Regions from separate parts of the Sphingomonas sp. GV3 genome, predicted to be linked through region 1. Evidence: riboswitches for the same ligand, from Rfam matches in the RefSeq annotation. Region 1 holds a riboswitch; the other holds the start of a gene.
What was found. A riboswitch is a leader RNA that binds a small molecule or an ion and turns the genes downstream of it on or off. The one in region 1 is predicted to bind cobalamin.
Positions count from the first base shown of each region.

Region 1 (7,395 bases):
GTTCACGTTCGCGCAGGCCGGTAACGGGATCAGCTTCATCAACCAGCCGTTCAACTTCGCGGCATTGAAGACGCGCGGCATCGACTTCGAAGTCGGATACAACCACAAGTTCGATGCCGACTATGCGCTGAGCGCGAACCTGCAGGCCTCGTACGTCATCGATCGTCTGTCATACAGCTACATCACCGAGCCGGCGCGCTACGATCGCATCGACAGCACGCTTGGCGATCCCAAGTGGCAGGGACGGTTCAACCTGAGCGCCAAGCTGTCGGCGCTGAACATCGGATACACGGCGCGCTACGTTGGGCGCCAGATTGTGTCGGGCCTGAGCTACGAGACGTTCTTCGCCTCGCAGGGTCGCCCGGCGACCAATCCCGATGCGCGGCCGTTCATCTACTATTCGCCGGTCATTTATCATGACGCGCGGATCAGCGTGAATGCCACAGACAAGTTCCGGTTCTACGTTGGCGTGGACAACCTCTCGAACGAGTTGCCGCCTTATGACCTGACCGGCACCGGCAACGATGCGATCTATCCGAATATCGGTCGCTTCCTGTACGCGGGCGTCGAAGCGCGCTTTTAAGCCTCGCTCAACCTTATGGGCCGTCGCCTCGGCGACGGCCCTTTTTTTGCCCTATCGCCCAAACCGCGCGCCCAGCCCCGTCAGCAGCTCGTATTGCGACACGCCGCTGCGCATCGCCGCCGCCGGCAACGCATAGTCCAGCGTCACCCAGTCGCCCTCGGCGAGCGCCGGACGCGCGGTCACGTCGATCGCGACGAGGTCCATCGACACCCGGCCGATCACGGGCAATGCCCCGCCCTCCCCACTGCCCCGATCCGAAAAGGCGCGGCGATAGCCGTCGGCATAGCCCAGGTTGAGGATCGCGACCTCGGTGTCGTGCGTTGCGGTCCAGGTGGCGTTGTAGCCCACGGTGTCGCCCGCACGGACCGTGCGCCGCTGCAGGATCTGCGCCTCCGGATAGGCGACCTGGCGGATGACGCCCGCAAGGTCGTCGCGGGGCACGCCGCCGTATAGCGCGATACCCGGCCGGACGAGGTCGAAGTGATATCCGCTGCCGAGCGCGATACCCGCCGAGTTCGCGAGGCTCATCCGCCGCGCGCCGGTCACGCCGGCAAGACTTGCGAAACGGTCGCGCTGGCGCGCGTTCATCGGATGGTCCTCGTCCGCGCAGGCGAGATGGCTCATCAGCGTTTCGATGCGCAGTCCGTCGAGCAGGCCGTCGTGCACGTCCTGCGGCGCGACGCCCAGCCGGTTCATGCCGGTATCGACCATGACGTCGCACGCGCCGCCGCCGGCGTCGCGCCAGCGCGTCGCCTGCGCCGGCGTGCTCAGCACCGGCCGCGCCATCGCGGAGCGGGCCAGGTCCATGTCGGCGTCGCGGACACCATGCAGCACCGACAGGTTCGGCAGTCCGAGCCCGGCGAGGCGCTCCGCCTCCGCCCATGTCGCCACGAAGAAGTCGCGGCATCCCGCCGCCGCCAGGTGGGACGCGACGACGGTCGCTCCCAGGCCATAACCGTTCGCCTTGACCGCGGCGCCGCAGGCGGCAGGGCCGCTGATCCGCGCGAGAGCGCGCCAATTGTCCTGCAGGGCGGCGGTATCGAGGCGGAGGCGTAGAGGTGCGGTCACGGCCTGCGCATAAGCCGCGACCGCGCCCGCGTCGATGCCGTCAGCGCGCGATGCGACCGACCGGCACGACGATGCGGCTTTCCGGCAGGCGCGCGACCGTCACGTCGAAGACGGCGGCGATCGTCTCCGGCGACAGGATCTCGGCGGCCGTGCCCGCTGCCGCGACGCGGCCGTCGCGCATCAGGACGACGTCGTCCGCGATGCGCGCCGCCTGCGCGAGATCGTGCAGGACGACCGCCACCCCGACGCCCTCGGCGGCAAGGCCACGCAAGCGGTCGAGCAGGTCGATCTGGTGCGCGGGATCGAGGCTGGCAAGCGGCTCGTCCGCGAGCAGCCATCGCGGCCGCCCGGCGAGCACACGGGCCAGCAGGACCCGCGCGCGCTCGCCGCCGGACAGCGACGCGACCGGCCGATCGGCGAGGTCCTCCGTTTCCGTCGCGGCCATGGCCGCCGCTATGGCCGCGCGATCGTCCTGCGACGGCGCGGCAAAGCGCGCGCGATGCGGCAGGCGGCCGAGCGCGACCAGGTCACCGGCGTGGAGATTCCAATGCACCGTCGCGTCTTGCGGCAGATAGCCGATCGTCTGCGCCCTTTCCCGCGCGCCCATGGTCCCGATCCCGCGGTCCCCGAGCATCACGGTTCCCGTCCGCGGCGGCAGCAAGCCCGCGGCCGCCTTGAGCAGGCTGCTCTTGCCTGCGCCATTGGGCCCGAGGATCGCGGTGACGCGGCCGCGGCGAAGCGCGACGTCGACGCCATGCAGGACCGGGCGGCCGCCGAGCGACACGGACAGATCGCGCGCGATCAGATCCATGCCTGCCCCCTGCGGCGCAGCAACAGCATCAGGAAGAAGGGCGCACCGATTAGCGCCATGGCCACGCCGAGCCGCACTTCCGCCGCGCCCGGCGCGAGGCGGCACAGGCTGTCCGCGACGAGCACCAGCGCGGCACCGCCCAGCGCGCTCGGCAGCAGCAGGTCCGACGGGCGGTGACCGAACAGCGGACGAAGCAGATGCGGCACCACCAGTCCGACGAATCCGATCACGCCCGTCGCGGCGACACCGGCACCGACGCCGGCACCGGTACCGACCATCACCAGCCATTGCAGCCGGTCGACGCGTATGCCGAGCGACCGCGCCGCCGCTTCGCCCAAGGACAGCGCATCGAGCGCGCGCCCGGTGAAGGCGAGCAGCACGATCGACGCGACGAGGAATGGCGCGGCACGGGCGAGGTCGGCCAGCCCGCGATCGGTCAGCGCCCCCATCAGCCAGTCGAGTACGCCCGCCACGGCGTAGGGATTGGGCGCGATCGCGATCAGGAAGGCGGTGAGCGCACCGGTCAGGCTGGACAGGACGGTGCCTGCCAGGATGAAGGCGACGGCGTCCGCGCCCCGCCACGTCAGGGCCATCAGCACCAGCAGCGCGACCAGCGCGCCGGCCATCGCGCCCGCGAACAGCGCGAGGCCGCTCGCCCCGACGTAGAGAATGACGAAGACCGCACCGAGTGCGCCGCTCGACGAGACGCCGAGCACGCCGGGGTCGGCAAGCGGATTGCGCAGGAAGCCTTGCAGCACTGCGCCGGAGAGGCCCAGCATCGCGCCAAGGAGCGCGCCGAGCGCTGCGCGCGGCAGGCGCAGCTCGACGAAGATCGCGCTGGCGGCGGGACTGTCCCATGGCAGCCATTGCTTGCCCGCGACCAACGACAGCGCGAAGGCCGCCGCGACGAGCAGCACCAGCGCGAGGATCCGCCCCGCGCGGTTCACGAAAGGACCTGCGCGCGGACGGCGGCGAGACGGCGCAGCGCAGGGATCAGCGCCGGGCCGCCGCAATTCATCAGGCGACGGGGAAAGCGCGCCTCGACGGTGCGGGCGCCGACGCGATCGAGCACACGGCGCCGCAGGTTCGCCGAACGACCGTCGTCATCGCTGAGGATCACGCGCGGCGGATGGGCGGCGATCGTCTCGATCGGCAGCGCACCGGTGAAGGCGAGGCCATAATCGGCAGCGGCGTTACGGAAGCCGGCGCGCTGCAACAGCGCGTCGAGCAGGGTTCCGCCGCCATTGGCGAGATCGCCGGCGATGAACAGCAAGGCCGGCGGGCGCGGGCCGGTCGCGCGGGGGATGGCGCCATCGATCGCGCGGATCAGCGCCGCGCCGCGCTCGGGCCGGCCGGCGGCGGCGGCGAGTGTCGCGACCTGCGCCTCGCTGGCGGGAATGGTGGCGGCGATGTCGAGCGTCAGCACCTTGAGCCCCGCGCGGGCATAGGCTTCGCGACTGGCGGCGGGGGCGAAACTGTCGATGACGACGAGATCGGGACGGCGCGCGATCACCTCCTCCGCCGTGCCGGACGTCGCGGGCCAACGCCGCGCGAGCGCGAGCGGCATCGAGGTCGCGCCGGGATCATGCGAATAATGACTGACCGCCGCGAGCCGATCCGGCGCGACGACCGCCAGGATCGCGTCGGCGCAGGGATTGGTGGAGACGATGCCCCCCATCCTAGCGGGGGCCGGAGCACAGGCGGCGAGCAGGAGGAGCGCACCGAGCCAGACGCCTGCCGTCACCCCGGCGCCCGTCCTGGGTCCCCGGTGCGGCGGGTAACTCCGTGCGACCGCCTTGTCGCGCGTCAGTTGTCCGGTGGCCGCCGAAACGGGTCCGGGGCCACCGGGCCACCGACGAAGCAGGTCCCGCCACCGCGGGAGCGATGACGGGAACCGGCGCATCACAGCTTCACGCGCACCCCGCCATAGGCCGCACGGCCGTAGGTGCCGTATTCGGCGACCGCCTGGTAGCGCGTGTCCGTCACGTTATCGACCCGGCCGTAGACAGAGAAACGATCCCCAAGCGGCAGCTCGGCGCGGATGGAGGCGAGCGCATAGCCGTCGAGGCGCACGCGATTGCCATAGCTGTCGCTGTCGAAGCTGTCGCCGACGAGCTGCACCGTCCCACCGATACCGAGCCCGAACGGCAGGCGATAGTCGACGACGAACGCCGCCGTCTCCTTGGGCCGACGCAACAGGTCACTGCCGAACGTCGTTCCCGGCGTCCGGTTCTCGCTGTCGATGTACGAGACGTTCGCCGACACGGTCAGCGCATCGACGGGGCGCAGGCCGATCGCGAACTCGACGCCTTCGGCGCGGGTGCGCTGGATATTGTCGTAGACGCCGAACGGCCGGTTGACGCAGATCGAGTTCGCGGTCGTCTGTTCGGCGCGCGAACAGCCCCGGAAATTGATCTGGTTGCGCGTGTCGCGGTGGAACCAGGTCGCGCCCAATGTTGCGCGGCCGTCGAGCAGGGTCTGCTGCACCCCGATGTCGTAATTGGCCGCGGTTTCGGGGTCGAGGCGCGTGTTCCCGTAGGGGCTGTACAATTGGTACAGCGTCGGCGCCTTGAAGCCCTCGCCGTAGCTCGCGCGCAGCACCGTGCCCGTCGCCAGCGCCAGCGCGGCGTCGGCGCCGAACGTGGTGTGGTTGCCGAACGTGTCGTGGTCGTCGTTGCGGACGCCGCCGGTGATCGTCAGCGGCTGGATCGGCTTGACGATCAGCTCGCCATAGACGCTGGTGATGCCGACCGAGCGGCGCAGCGTCGCGTCGCGATAGCGGCTCGTCTCATGCTCCGCGCCGCCGACGATGCGGACCTGGTCGAGCGGCTGGTACTCGCCCTGATATTCGTAGCGCTCCGAGCGGCCGCGGAACGGCGACGGAGTCGCGCCGGGTTGTGCATAGGTGTCGCGGTTGATGTCGGCGATGGTGAAGGCGACGCGGTTACGGAAGGTGCCGAAATTGGCGTGCAGCCCCGCATAACCGTAGAGCTCGTCCGCGGTCGAATAGCTGGGATCGTCCGCGAAGACGTAGAGCGGCGCAGGATAGCCGTCGGTCTGGGTCTTGCTGTTCGCCCAATAGCCGCGCAGGTCGAGGCCGATCTGATCGGTGAAATCGACGCCGACACGGCCGGTCGCGCCATATTGGCGATAGCCGTCGCGCTCCTCGCCGACCGCGGCGGACGAGATGCCGTCGCTGCGCAGATAGCCGCCGGTCAGCGCGGCCGAGACGGCACCCTGGCGACCGGACACGCCGCCTTGCGCATAGAGCGTGTCGGCATAGCCATATTCGACGCTGCCGCGCGCCTTGATCTGCTCGGTCGGCGCCTCGGTGATGACGTTGACGACGCCGCCGATCGCCTGGCTGCCCCAAGGCACCGAGTTGGGGCCGCGCAACACCTCGACCCGCTCCACGCTGGCGGAGAGCAGGTTGGCGAAATCGAACCCGCCGCCGGGCGAGGAGGGATCGTTGACGCGCACGCCGTCGATAACGACGAGCGTCTGTTCGGCTTCCGCGCCGCGCAGCCGCACGCCGGTGAAGCCACCCAGGCTGCCGTTGCGCGTCACGGTGACGCCCGGGGTGGTCGACAGGAGGTCGGCGACGGAGACGGTCTGGCGCCGGTCGATCTCGTCGCGGGTGACGACGGTGACCGCCTGGCCGACCTCATCCGCCCGCTGCGCGGCGCGGGCGGCGGTGACGATGACGTCGTCGCTGCCGTCGGCAGCGGGCGCGACCTGTGCGACGGCAGGCGCGGCGACCGCAACGAGCGCGCATGCGCCGGCGGTGATCAGAAAACGGGTTACGGGCATTCTTCCACATCCTTCGTGTCCCGCGCGCGACCATTCGCACGCGGCGGATGTCGTTCGCTCACGAAGGTCCCCCCTTCGGCTGTCCGGCACACCCCGTCCGCACAGTGGATCGACGGTGAAGGGCAGGTCTCCTGGCTCCCGGGTCGCCGCAATCCCCCCGCCTTCCCGGGCAGGCGCCCAGTGGCATCGTGGAGGGACCGCTATCCGGTCACAGTTGCGGGGGCAGCGCCGGGCTCGTGCCTTCGAAAGGCGCTCACCGGACTTCCCTTTTGACCCCGTCTCCGGGGACCCGTCACGAATGGGCCTTTAGGGGCTCGGGCGGTCGCGCGTCAATCGGCGCGGATCGCGAGCCCCGGACCGGCCCGTTAGAATCCCGCCCGCATCCCCAGCCACAGGGTTCGCGGCGTCGCGCGCTCGACGATGGTGCCGCTGGAAATGCCGGCCTCCACCCGCGCGTCGAAGAGGTTCTCCGCGCGCGCCTCCAGCGCCAGTCTTCTGCGCAACGGCACCGCCGCCGTCGCGTCGAGCGTGGTCGCGGGGGCAAGGCTGCGGCTGTTCTGGTCGTCGTCGAACTGGCGCGCGACATGGCGCAGCGTCGCCGACGCGGCGTACCCGGAGCGGTGCCAGTCGAGTGTCGCGGACACCTGGTCGCGCGGCGTCTGCGCAGGTGTCAGGCCATCGAGCGCCGCCGCCGCGCCGCTCGCCCGCACCCGCGCGTCGACATGGCTCCATGATAGCCGCATGCCGACCGGCCCCGGCGCATAAGCCGCGTCGACCTCCAGCCCGCGGCTGCGGATCGCGTCCAGGTTGCGGCGCACCCGCGCGGCACTCGTCGGTGTCGTGGACAGGGTGACGTTGGCGATCGCATCGTCCAGCCGGTCATCGAACCAGGTCGCCGCCAGGCTGGCGCCGCGCGAGGGAGTCAAAGTCACCCCCGCTTCCGCCCCGACCAGCCGTTCGGGCGCGAGCACGGGATTGGCGGCGGTAACGTCGTTACCGACGCGGAAGGGACGGTACAGCTCGTTGAGCGTCGGCAACCGCCAGCCGCGATAGCCTGCCGCGCGCAGCGTCACGCCCGGCAACATGCGCCACGCGACCCCGGTGCGTCCCGTCCATTCCTGTC
Region 1 covers NZ_JARWLE010000001.1:3,060,873-3,068,267, reverse strand. Annotated here, with positions in the region: gene RF701_RS14465 (TonB-dependent receptor domain-containing protein) at 1-583, shown strand, start outside; gene alr (alanine racemase) at 635-1,651, opposite strand; gene RF701_RS14455 (ABC transporter ATP-binding protein) at 1,692-2,462, opposite strand; gene RF701_RS14450 (iron ABC transporter permease) at 2,453-3,409, opposite strand; gene RF701_RS14445 (ABC transporter substrate-binding protein) at 3,406-4,206, opposite strand; gene RF701_RS14440 (TonB-dependent receptor domain-containing protein) at 4,365-6,272, opposite strand; cobalamin riboswitch at 6,376-6,580, opposite strand; gene RF701_RS14435 (TonB-dependent receptor domain-containing protein) at 6,638-7,395, opposite strand, start outside.

Region 2 (7,395 bases), 350 kb from region 1:
CCGATATGCAGCAGGACGTCACTGCCCGACCAGCTGGCCGGCAGGTCGATGTCGCGTCGGTACGATCCGACCGGATTGGCCGCGTGCGGAATGAGCGGCCGGTTCGCAGGAAACGGATAGGTGATATTGTTGTAGCGCGGCTGGTCGAACCCTTCGGCCTGCCAGTCGGCCGGGACCTTGATCGTCTTCCAGCCCGTGACGTCATAGGCTGGCTGTTCGAACCCGGTCGGAGTCCGGTCCGCATCGGGCGACAGCGCGAATTTCCATGTGCCGTTCAAGGATATGAAGCGGTCGGATCGCGCCATGTCGGCCGCGATCGCCCTTTCGCGGCTCTCGAAGGGGAAGCCGGTGGCCCGGGCGGGCAGCTTCCCGACATAATTGATCGCCGGGTTTTCCCAAGCAGGTCGGCTCGGGTCGATCTGCACCGGCTGTACCCGCGGTACGTCGTCCTGCGCCTGCGCGATGCCCGTGGCCAGGCCGATCATCCCTGCCCCCGCCAGGATCAGTGCCCGCATAGCCGCCCTCCCCGATTGCCAGGCCTGGAGCAGGCCCTATGTCTGACAATAGACGATCTCGGGGCCCGATCAACCCGCCGACGGCCCGGAGAGGAAAGGGGCGCCCCGCCAGATTGGCGGAACGCCCCCTTTTGCCTCGCCGTCGGGAGCGGCGGTCAATGATTGTCGCGCGGTAGCCCCATGGTCTGCGCGATGCGCTGATACTTCTCCGCGCCTTCCAGGATCGCGCCCGTGTTCATCTGACCGACGACGGACCGCTGGATTTCCTGCCAAGGCGTTTGCGACGCCGGATAGGGATAGCCGCCCGCCGCCTCGAGCGCCGCACGGCGTTCGGCGAGTTCCTCGTCCGGGATCAGCACGTCGACCGAGCCCTTGTTGAGGTCGATCCTGACGCGGTCGCCTGTACGAAGCAGCGCGAGGCCGCCCATCGCCGCCGCCTCGGGCGAGGCATTGAGGATCGACGGGCTGCCGCTGGTGCCGGACTGGCGGCCATCGCCGACACACGGCAGCGCATGAACGCCTTCGGTGATCAGATAGGCGGGCGGACGCATGTTGACGACCTCCGCCGCACCCGGATAGCCGACGGGGCCGGCGCCGCGCATGAACATCAGCGTCTGCGGCGTGATGCCGAGCGCGGGATCGTCGATGCGGTGATGGTAATCCTCCGGGCCGTCGAACACCACCGCCGGGCCCTCGAACGCACCCGGATCATCCGGGTTGGACAGGTAGCGCGTCCGGAATTCCTCGGAGATCACGCTGGTCTTCATGATCGCGGCGTCGAACAGATTGCCCGACAGGACGATGAAGCCCGCCCGCTCCTTCAACGGCCGGTCGAACGGGCGGATCACCGCTTCGTCCTCGATCCGCGCGTCGCGGCAATTGTCGCCCATCGTGCGTCCGTTGGCCGTGATCGCGTCCTCGTGGATCAGCCCCTGCGCCATCAACTGGCTGACCACCGCGGGCACCCCGCCGGCCCGATAGTAATCCTCGCCCAGATATTCGCCCGCCGGCTGCAGGTTGACGAGCAGCGGCACGTCGTGTCCCTGCTCCTGCCAGTCGGTCAGCGGCAGGTCGACGCCGACGTGGCGCGCCAGCGCGGCCAGATGGATCGGCGCGTTGGTCGACCCGCCGATCGCCGAGTTGACCCGGATCGCGTTGTGGAAGGCCTGCTTCGTCAGGATGTCGGACGGCTTCAGGTCCTCGTGCACCATGTCGACGATGCGCTTGCCCGTGCGCCACGCCACTTCCTGGCGGTCGCGATAGGGGGCCGGGATCGCAGCCGACCCCGGCAACGACATGCCCAGCGCCTCCGCGAGGCTGTTCATCGTCGTCGCCGTACCCATGGTGTTGCAATAGCCGGTCGACGGCGCCGAGGAGGCGACGAGGCGGATGAATTCCGCGTCGTCGATCTCGCCGGCGGCGAGCATCTGACGCGCCTTCCAGACGATCGTGCCGGAGCCCGTCCGCTCGCCCTTGTGCCAGCCGTTCAGCATCGGCCCGACCGACAGCGCGATCGCCGGGATGTTCACCGTCGCCGCCGCCATCAGACAGGCCGGCGTGGTCTTGTCGCAACCGATCGTCAGCACGACGCCGTCGAGCGGATAGCCGTACAGCACCTCGACGATGCCCAGATAGGCGAGGTTGCGATCGAGGCCCGCGGTCGGGCGCTTGCCGGTCTCCTGGATCGGGTGGACCGGAAATTCGATCGCGATGCCGCCGGCCTCGCGGATACCCTCCCGCACCCGCTCCGCCAGCACCAGATGGTGCCGGTTGCATGGCGACAGGTCGCTGCCCGTCTGCGCGATGCCGATGATCGGCTTGCCGGAGCGCAGTTCCTCCAGGCTGAGGCCGAAATTGAGATACCGCTCCAGATAGAGCGCCGTCATGTCGATGTTCGCCGGATTGTCGAACCAGGCGCGACTGCGCAGTTGCTTCGGGGCGTCGCCCATCTGGGCATCGGTGGTCATGGATAGGCTCCGGTCAGCGCGCCACGGAGACGCGATAGATCATGCGGTGGTGATAGGGCTTGCCCGGGTCGACGCGGGCCGATCCGAACGCGGGGTGATTGGGGGTGTCCGGAAACTTCTGCGGCTCCAGCGCGAAGCCGTCGCCCATCCGATAGACGTGGCCCTGCTTGCCGACGATCGTCCCGTCGAGGAAATTGCCCGAGTAGAATTGCACGCCCGGCTCCGTCGTCAGCACCTCGAGCACGCGGCCAGACGCGGGGTCCTCGACGCGGGCCGCCAGCTTCGGCTGCGCGGTAGAGCCACTGTCCAACACGAAATTATGATCGTAGCCGCGGCCGATCACGATCTGCGGATCGCGTCCGTCGCGTACGTCCTGACCGATGACGCGTCCGCGCGTGAAGTCGAACACCGTCCCCGCCACGGCCTTCATCTCGCCCGTGGGGATCAGTTTGTCGTCCACCGGGGTGTAGCGCGCGGCGGGCACCGTCATCCGCTGCGCATAGATTCCCCCTGCCGATCCCTCACCGGCCAGGTTGAATAGGGCGTGGTTGGTCAGGTTGACGATCGTCGGCGCGTCGGTTTTCGCCTCATAGTCGATCGTCAGCGCCCCCGTATCGTCCAGCGTGTAGGTGGTCGTCACCTCCAGCTTGCCGGGATAGCCCTGATCGCCCGCAGGGCTGGTCATCGCCAGCGTCACGCTCGCCTGCGGCCCCTGACGGACCGAGACGATCCGCCACACCGCCTTGTCAAAGCCGGTCGTGCCGCCGTGCAGCGAATTGGTCTTGTCGTTGAGCGGCAGCTGATAGGTCTTGCCGTCGAGCACGAACCGACCGCCCGCGATGCGGTTGGCGTAGCGGCCGACCGTCTGCCCCCAGAAATTCGGCTGGGTGACATATTCCGACGCCGTATCGTGGCCGAGCGTGATGTCGGCCACCTTGCCGTTGCGATCGGGCGCCTCGAACGCCTGCAGCGTCGCGCCGAGCGTCATGATGCGCGCCTTGACCCCATTGGCGCCGGCCAGCGTCACGGCCTCGATCTTCGTTCCGTCCGGCAATTGACCGAAGGCGCCGCGCGTCGCGGTGGCGGCGGAGGCCGCTCCGGGGATCGACAGACTCGCTAGCACGGCGGACGACAACAGCGTGGCAACCTTTCGCATCGTTCTCCTCCCGACCGGCCGTTTCCTGATTGACCGTGTCCAGGACGGCTTATAGTCAGACATATAAGAGCGCAAGCGATTGTGCCGGGGGATACCAGACTTGATGTCCGCCCGGCCGCAACAGCGCCGCGTTGCCAAGGAGAGGATCATGCCCGGACCGATGGTTGCCAACACCGCAGCGAGAGGGGGGACGGGCTCTTCGGCGTCCTATGGCCCCGCGCTCGCGCTGCTCGCCTCCCTGTTCTTCATGTGGGGCTTCATCACCGTCATCAACAACACGCTGCTGCCGCACCTGCGCAGCGTGTTCGAGCTGAACTATTTCCAGACGGGCCTGATCGAGTCGGTATGGTTCATCGGCTATCTGCTGGCCTCGATCCCGGCCGCGAAACTGATCGAGCGGATCGGCTATCAGCGCGCGCTGACGGCGGGCCTGGGCGTGATGACGATGGGCTCGCTCGGCATGATCCTGGCGGCGTCGCTGGTGTCTTATGGCATCACCGTCGCATCGCTGTTCGTCGTTTCATGCGGCATCGCGTTGCTGCAGGTGGCAGCGAATCCGTATGTCGCAGTGATCGGCCCGCCGGAAAGTGCCGAGGGGCGACTGACGCTCGTCCAGGCCTTCAACACGACGGGTGACGTGCTCGCGATCATCTTCGGCAAATATCTGATCCTCGCGCGCACCACGGCGGGCACGGCCGCTCACGGCACGCAGCTCACCGCCGCGCAGCGTATGGCCGACGCGCAGGCGACCGAATTGCCCTATCTGATCGTCGCCATCGTGCTTGCGTTGCTGGCGGCCCTGATCGCCCGCGCGAAGCTGCCGGCGCTTGGCGCTGCGACGCAGCGGGTCAATGCGGAGGATCGCAAGGGGCTGTCGCTATGGAACCATCGCAACCTGATCCTCGGCTGCGTCGGGATCGCACTGTGCGTGCTCGGCGAGATCGGCGTCAGCAGCTATTTCATCAACTTCGTGTCGCAACCCGACGTCGCCAATCTGACCCAGGAACATGCGGCGTCGTACCTGCTGTTCTTCTGGGCGGGGATGATGGTCGGACGCTTCGCCGGCGCCGCGCTGATGCGCAAGATCGCGCCGCAGCATGTACTCGCGCTATTCTCCCTGATCGCGCTGGCCGGCACGTTGACCGCGGCCTTCGTGACGGGTCCGGCGGCAATGTATGGCCTTATCGTGTCGGGCCTCGGCATCTCGATCATGTTCCCGGCGATCTTCGCACTGGCGATCCGCGGTCTGGGACCCCTCACCGAGGAGGGATCGGGGCTATTGATCATGTCGATCGCGGGCGGTGCGCTCGCGTCGATCCAGGGCAAGATCGGCGACACCTACGGCCTGCACTGGGGCTTTCTGATCCCGGCGGCGTGCGCGCTCTACGTCTTGTCCTATGCGCTCTGGGGCTCGAGACCGACGAACGCGCTGCCCGACCAGCAGCTGTAAGTATCCCCGGACCGACGACTGCGCCGAGGCCGCACTCCCCGTCATCCCGGTCGACCCCGGGGTGGCGCGGAAGCAGGGCGGAAGGCGTTTGCAATGTGTCCGATCCTTCTGAGGACGCAAATTCTGCATAAAGATATAAAGATATCTTTATATCTCTCTTGACGCGACTGCCGGCATCACCGATGCTTGGGCGGTCGAAGGTTCTTCGGTCGGGTCCGCTCGCGCCGGAGCTAAGACGGGAAGCCGGTGCGCCTTCGGGTAAGGCCGGCGCTGCCCCCGCAACTGTAAGCGGCGAGCGGCTGGTCGATCATGGGTCACTGGGCGCTCGCGCCCGGGAAGGCCGGACCAGTCGCGAGGACCCGCGAGCCAGGAGACCTGCCTTCCGACGCGATAACGTCCACCGGCGGGGTGCCCGGTCTGGCCGCCTGTCCGCATGCGGTCGCCGATCGGCGCCCGCCTGCGGCCGCCTGCCGGCATCCGTCGACGGGAGCGCGCGTCCGATTCCATCCCCGCCCTTCTTCGGGGTATAGGAAGATGACCGTCACCATTGCCACTCTCGGCTTTCCGCGTATCGGCCCGCGGCGCGAATTGAAGACCGCGCTCGAATCCTTCTGGTCGGGCGAAACAGGGGCGATACAGCTGCAGGAGTCGACGGCGGCGTTGCGCGCCGCCAATTGGGCACGCCAGCACGCGCTCGGCACCGACTGGCTGCCCTCGGGCGACTTCTCGCTCTACGATCACGTGCTGGACACCAGCCTGATGCTCGGCGCGGTGCCGGCACGGTACGGCGCGGCCGACGGCACGGCGGATCTCGCGACCTATTTCGCAATGGCGCGCGGCGCGGCGGGCGGCTGCGGCCACGCCAGCGTCACCGCGGGCGAGATGACCAAATGGTTCGACACCAATTATCACTATATCGTCCCGGAGATCGAACCAGGCTGCAAGCTCAGCCTCGGCCGGCTGAAGGTCCTCGACGATTACCGCGAGGCGAAGGCGCTGGGCTATCAGACGCGGCCCGTGCTGCTCGGCCCGGTCACTTGGCTCAGCCTCGCCAAGGGGCATGACGATTCCTTCGCGCTGCTCGACGAGGTGCTCGGCCTCTACGGCGTCATCCTGGGCCATCTCGCGCGGGCCGGCGCGGAATGGGTGCAGATCGACGAACCCATCCTCGTCACGGACCTGAGCGACGTACAGCGGCGCGCGCTGGTGCGTGCCTATGCGAGGCTCGGCCGCGTGGGGCCGAAGCTGATGCTGACCACCTATTTCGGCGGCCTGGGTGACAATCTGTCCTTCGCGGCCGCGCTTCCTGTCGCGGGCCTGCACGTCGACCTCGTCCGCGCGCCGGATCAGATCGATGCCCTGGTGAAGGTCGCGCCCGCAGACCTGCTGCTGTCGCTCGGCGTCGTCGACGGCCGTAACGTCTGGCGGACCGACCTCGACGCTCTGCTTTCCCGGCTGGAGCCGGTCGCCGCGACGCGCGACCTGATCCTCGCGCCCTCCTGCTCGCTGTTGCACGTACCCGTCGATCTGGCGCTCGAGACCCGGCTCGACGACGAGGTCCGCCAATGGCTCGCCTTCGCGGTCCAGAAGGTCGAGGAACTTGCGCTGCTCAAGCTCGCCCTGAACGAGGGGCGCGCCAGCGTTTCGGGCCCGCTCGCCGCCGCCACCCGCGCCGTCATCGCGCGCGGGACCAGCGCGCGCATCCACGACCAGGCGGTACAGGCGCGGCTCGCCGCAGTGTCCCCCGCGATGCGCGAGCGCGGCGCCAGTCATGCCGAACGCGAGGCGGCGCAGGCTGCCGTCCTCGGGCTGCCGCGCTACCCGACGACGACGATCGGCTCTTTCCCGCAAACGGCGGACGTCCGGCACGCGCGGGCCGAGCACAATCGCGCGCGATTGGACGATGCGACCTATGCGGCGTTCCTGCGGGACGAGACAGCCCGCGCGATCCGTTGGCAGGAGGAGGTCGGCCTCGACATGCTCGTCCACGGTGAGTTCGAGCGCAACGACATGGTGCAGTATTTCGGCGAGCGATTGTCGGGCTTTGCCTTCACGACCAATGGCTGGGTCCAAAGCTATGGCTCGCGCTGCGTGCGGCCCCCGATCCTGTACGGCGATGTCGCGCGCCCGGAACCGATGACGGTCGCGTGGTGGCGCTATGCCCAGGGGCTGACCGACAGACCGGTCAAGGGCATGCTGACCGGGCCGGTCACCATCCTCAACTGGAGTTTCGTGCGCGACGATCAGCCGCGTGCGGTGTCATGCCGCCAGATCGCGCTGGCGATCCGCGACGAGGTCCGTGATCTA
Region 2 covers NZ_JARWLE010000001.1:2,712,860-2,720,254, reverse strand. Annotated here, with positions in the region: gene RF701_RS13045 (glycoside hydrolase family 2 TIM barrel-domain containing protein) at 1-515, opposite strand, end outside; gene RF701_RS13040 (IlvD/Edd family dehydratase) at 671-2,464, opposite strand; gene RF701_RS13035 (aldose epimerase family protein) at 2,496-3,638, opposite strand; gene RF701_RS13030 (sugar MFS transporter) at 3,787-5,088, shown strand; cobalamin riboswitch at 5,270-5,486, shown strand; gene metE (5-methyltetrahydropteroyltriglutamate--homocysteine S-methyltransferase) at 5,623-7,395, shown strand, end outside.
Region 2: another riboswitch for cobalamin. It lies ahead of metE (5-methyltetrahydropteroyltriglutamate--homocysteine S-methyltransferase); the one in region 1 lies ahead of RF701_RS14440 (TonB-dependent receptor domain-containing protein).